2 regions of the Arsenicicoccus sp. UBA2120 genome follow, and region 2 is predicted to be linked to the other one. Evidence: riboswitches for the same ligand, from Rfam matches in the RefSeq annotation. Region 2 holds a riboswitch; the other holds the start of a gene.
What was found. A riboswitch is a leader RNA that binds a small molecule or an ion and turns the genes downstream of it on or off. The one in region 2 is predicted to bind thiamine pyrophosphate.
Positions count from the first base shown of each region.

Region 1: linked by a shared signal. The riboswitch ahead of B2P18_RS13605 (ECF transporter S component) and the one ahead of thiM (hydroxyethylthiazole kinase) in region 2 are both predicted to bind thiamine pyrophosphate.

Region 1 is NZ_DCYC01000080.1:45,316-47,768, reverse strand. Features, by position in the region: gene B2P18_RS13610 (ATP-binding cassette domain-containing protein) at 1-784, opposite strand, end outside; gene B2P18_RS13605 (ECF transporter S component) at 765-1,430, opposite strand; TPP riboswitch at 1,478-1,583, opposite strand; gene B2P18_RS13600 (DUF4235 domain-containing protein) at 1,622-1,936, shown strand; gene B2P18_RS13595 (hypothetical protein) at 2,074-2,453, opposite strand, start outside.
Region 2 is NZ_DCYC01000076.1:21,124-23,576, reverse strand. Features, by position in the region: gene B2P18_RS12785 (exodeoxyribonuclease III) at 1-567, shown strand, start outside; gene B2P18_RS12780 (hypothetical protein) at 590-1,036, opposite strand; TPP riboswitch at 1,186-1,284, shown strand; gene thiM (hydroxyethylthiazole kinase) at 1,274-2,098, shown strand; gene thiE (thiamine phosphate synthase) at 2,095-2,453, shown strand, end outside.

The DNA.
Region 1 (2,453 bases), on a different contig from region 2:
CCGGCGGCGGCGCCCCCGGCACCCACAGGCCCAGCTCCGCCAGCCGCTCCCCCTCGGCGGCCAGCGTCGACGTCATCGGGCCGTCCGCCACCACCCGACCGCCGTCGCCCAGCACGACGAGCCGGTCGCAGACGTCCACCCAGTGCGCGAGCTGGTGCTCGACGACCACCAGGGTGGCCCCCACCTCGGCGACGGCCAGGGCCACCGCCGACCGGACCGCCTCCGCGGCCTCGGGGTCGAGCATCGAGCACGGCTCGTCGAGCAGCACGAGGCCCGGGTCGAGGGCGAGCACGCCCGCGAGCGCGAGGCGCTGGGTCTCGCCGCCGGACAGGGCGCGCGTCTCGCGGTCCACGGCATACGGGAAGGACACGGAGTCCAGCGCCGCCCGCACCCGCTCCCACAGCGGCCCGCGTGGCACGCCGGCGTTCTCGGGGCCGAAGGCCACGTCGCGCCCCACGGTCCGCGCGACCACCGCGTCGTCGGGATCCTGCAGGAGCAGGCCCACCTGCCGCGACACCCGCACCTGCCCCGTCTGGTCACCGCCACCCGTGTCGGCGAGCACGCCGGCCAGCGCCCGGAGCAGGGTCGACTTGCCGGACCCGCTGGCGCCCGCGAGCAGCACCCGCTCCCCCGGCGCCACGCGCAGCGACACCGCGTCGAGGACCGGGCGGGCGGCGCCATACGGGAGCCAGGTGAGGTCGTCGACCTCGACGAGAGCCCCCCTCGGACCCTCGTCGAGGTCGAGACCACGCTCGAGGGAGGCGTCAGCGGCCGTGGGACTCACGCGCCTCGCGGCCCGCCGGGAAGGCGTCGACCACGCCGGCCCGGGCCAGCGCGCGCACCAGCGCGGCGCCCCCGAGCCCGGCGATCAGCGCGCACGAGACCATGCCGAAGCCGAGGTAGACGAGCTTGTGGATCCAGGCGAGCTGCGGGACGTACTGCCACCACTCGTAGAGGCAGATCTCCAGGACGGCACCGAGCACGCCGCCCAGCACCGCGGCCACCATGTCGAACCGCCGCCAGCGCCACAGCCACATCGCCAGCTCCACCCCGAGCGCCTGCAGCAGCCCGGACAGCATCACGAGCCAGCCCCACTTGCTGCCGAGCAGCGTCTCCACGCTCGCGGCGATCAGCTCGACGTAGAGGGCCGCGCCGGGACGCCGGATCAGCAGCGCGCCGGCCACGGCGGGGAGCACCCACACGCCGAGCGCGAGCGAGCCGATCGGGGCATAGCCGACGGCGGCCGCCTCGACGACGTGGTAGAGGGTGCTGTCCCACCCCCAGAAGGCGACGCCCAGCGCGACGGCGAGGACGGCGCCGAGGACGAGGTCGATGCCTCGCCATGACATGAGGGCCCCCGTGGCGAGCGCGGACGGTCGTGCGTGCTGGCCCGGCCGCGCGGTGGCGGCGGAGCCGGTGGTGTTCGGCATACGAGATCTCCTGGTCGGTCACCAAGAGGGAAGGTGACCCCTCGGGTCGCCTCGAGAATCCGACTCCCTAGCGCCGGTGCTAACCGGATCAGGTGCGGAGGGTCTGCGGTCGCCCGCACTCTCAGCGCGATCTGCGCTCCCCTGTCGTGTGAAACGTGACGCTACCGCGAAGATCGTGTGAGACTCAACGCATGGGACCTAACGTGTGGAAGCTCATTGGCACCGGCGCCGCCATGCTGGCCGGCATGGTGGCCAACAAGATCGTCAACTCGGGCTGGCAGAAGGCCACGGGCAAGGAGGCCCCCTCCGACCCCACCAACCCCGACGTGGACTGGAAGGAAGCGCTGGCCTTCGCGGCGTTCTCCGGTCTCGTGATCGGCATCGCGCGCCTGGTGGCGCAGCGTCAGGCGGCCAAGGGGTTCGTCTCCGCGGTCAAGCGCCAGAGCAACGACATCGGTGACGTCGACCTGCAGGCGCAGATCGACGCCCGCACCAACAAGGCCTGATCACCCCGTCCGTCACGCGAGTCGCCCCGACCGGTCCATCGGTCGGGGCGACTCGCTGCTGCTGGGCGGTATGACGGGCCTGGGGGTCTGCGGGCCTGGGTGCGTGGCGGCCTCGGGCCTGGGGTACGTGGCGGCGATCAGGCGGGGGTGCGCAGGGCCGCCAGCCGCCGGTCGAGCTGGTCCAGCCGCAGCGCCACCCGCAGCCGGCGCCGGGTCGGGTCGGGCTCGAGCGCCACGTCGTCGCCGTCGCGCAGCACCTCGGGCAGCTCGACGAGCAGGAGCCGGGACAGGCCCGCCAGCCGCTCGGGGTCGGTGACCAGCCTCGGGTCGTCGAGCACGCCGCGCGCCCGCGCCAGCACCCGGTCGAGCCAGGTCTCGACGTCCCAGCCGAGCGCTCCCCGGCGGTCGTCGAGCCAGTCGCCGACCGCCCCGACCTGGCGGCGCAGGTGCCACAGGTGGTCGGGCTCGTCGGTCGGGACGTGGTCGGCCGGCAGGGCGAGTCCGCCGAGGTAGCCCG
Region 2 (2,453 bases):
CAGGTCGGCTTCGAGCACATGCCGACCTACGGCGAGCCGGAGTCGGTCGCCGAGGCGCGGGCGCTCGGAGCGACGTGCGACGGGGTGCGCGTCTGGTCGCTCTACGTCCCCAACGGACGCGAGCTCGGGCACCCCCACTACGCCTACAAGCTCGACTGGCTCGCCCGGCTCAGGGCGGACGGCGAGCGCTGGCTCGCCGAGGACCCCGCGGCCCAGGTCGCGCTCATGGGTGACTGGAACGTCGCCCCGCAGGACGAGGACGTCTGGGACATGGCCTTCTTCGAGGGCAAGACGCACGTCTCGGTCCCGGAGCGCGAGGCCTTCGCGGCCGTGGTGGCCGCGGGCTTCGCCGACGTGGTCCGGCCCTACACGTCCGAGCCCCGCACCTACACCTACTGGGACTACACCCAGCTGCGCTTCCCCAAGAAGCAGGGCATGCGCATCGACTTCTGCCTGGCGAGCCCCGCGCTCGCGAGCCGGGTGACCGGCGCGTCCATCGACCGCGAGGAGCGCAAGGGCAAGGGCGCGAGCGACCACGCCCCGGTGATCGTCGACCTCGACGCCTAGGGGTATCGCCCCGGGCAGCGCCTCAGGCGACGAGCTCCAGCCTGGGGAGCAGGTCCACGCCGTGGGTGCCGACGACGAAGCACCCCAGGTCGATCACCCCTTTCTCCTGCCAGCACCTTTGGGCGACCTCCTGCCACGCGCGATCGGCGGCGATCGCGTGCGCCGGCCCGGGCCGCACGAGCAGGGTGGCGACCGTCGCATGCTCACCCACCACCTCGGCGACCGCCTCGAGGAGCACTCGCACGTGGGCGGGATCGCAGGGGGACGGCAGGTCCCGGAAGGACATGGGGGCGACGAGATGCCCGTTGAGGTCGCCGATCAGGACGGCGACGTCGTGGTCGCGCGGCCCGGGCGGCGGCATCGTGGCCTGGATGGCTCGCCGCAGATGGGTGACGTCGCGCATCGAACGTCCCTCGAGCATCTCGTCGAGCGTGAGCGGGATGCCAGCGGTGGTGGGTGTGGTGTCCATGCAGCGATCGTCACGAGCCGCGGACCCCGGCACCACCCCCTGCCCTCGGCCTGTGGACGACGACGCGGATCCACGCGTCGACGGCCGGGCCTGTGGACAACGGCCCGTCGGGTCCCCTGGCCCACACGTCGACCGCGTCCGTTAAGGTGCGAGGAGACGCGGGGTGCCTGGCCGTCGGCCGGGCTGAGATCACACCCGTCGCACCTGATCTAGGTCGTGCTAGCGAAGGGACGTCGTATGACGGACGCATCCGTGGACCCGGTGACCGCAGTCACCCCCGACGGGGTGGCCGAGGCGCTCGCCCGGCTCAGGGCCACCACGCCGCTGGTCCAGAGCCTCACCAACATCGTCGTGGCGCAGTGGACGGCCAACGTCCTGCTGGCCGCCGGCGCCGCCCCCGCCATGGTGGACAACCCGCACGAGGCGGAGGCCTTCGCCCGGGTCGCGGGCGGCGTGCTGGTCAACACCGGGACGCCGTACGACGACACGACGGCCGCCATGCGGGCCGCCGTCACGGGCGCGCAGGCCGCCGGCACGCCGTGGGTGCTCGACCCGGTCGCCGCCGGCGGCCTGGCCTGGCGCACCGGGGTCGCGGTCTCGCTCATGGACCTGCACGCGCCGACGATCGTGCGCGGCAACGCCTCCGAGATCGCGGGGCTGCTGGGCGGTCTCGGAGGTCGCGGGGTCGACAGCGCCGACTCGCCCGAGGAGGTCCTGGACCGCGCCCGCGAGCTCGCCACCTCCCGCCGCACGGTCGTCGCGGTCAGCGGCGCCGTCGACCACCTCACGGACGGCGAGCGCCTGGTCCGGGTGCACAACGGTGATCCCGTGATGACCAAGGTCACCGGGGTGGGCTGCGCCCTCGGCGCCCTGATGGCGGGCTTCGCGGCCGTGTGCGACGACGCGCTGCTCGCCGCCACGAGCGCGACGGGGCTGCTGACGGTGGCCGCCGAGCGCGCCGCCCGCGCGGCTCGGGGGCCCGGCAGCTTCGCCGTGGCGCTGCTCGACGAGCTGAGCCTGGTCACCCCCGACGAGCTCGCCTCCGGGCTGGTGCTCTCATGACCGGTCAGCGGTCCGTCCTCGAGGGACGCGATCTCGACCTCACGCTCTACCTCGTCACCGACACGGCCCTGTGCGGCGGCGACGACCAGGTCGCGCGGGTCGCCCGCGCCGCCGTGGACGGGGGCGCGACCCTCGTGCAGGTGCGTGACCCCCGGGCCGACGACGAGCGGATCCTGCGCCTCACGCGGTCGGTGATCCGGGCGCTCGAGGGCACCGGCGTCCCCGTCGTCGTCAACGACCGGGTCGACCTCGTCGAGGCAACCGGGGCCGCGGGCGCCCACATCGGCCAGAGCGACCTGTCGCCCGGGCGGGCGCGCGAGCTCCTCGGTCCCGACCGCCTCCTCGGGCTCTCCTG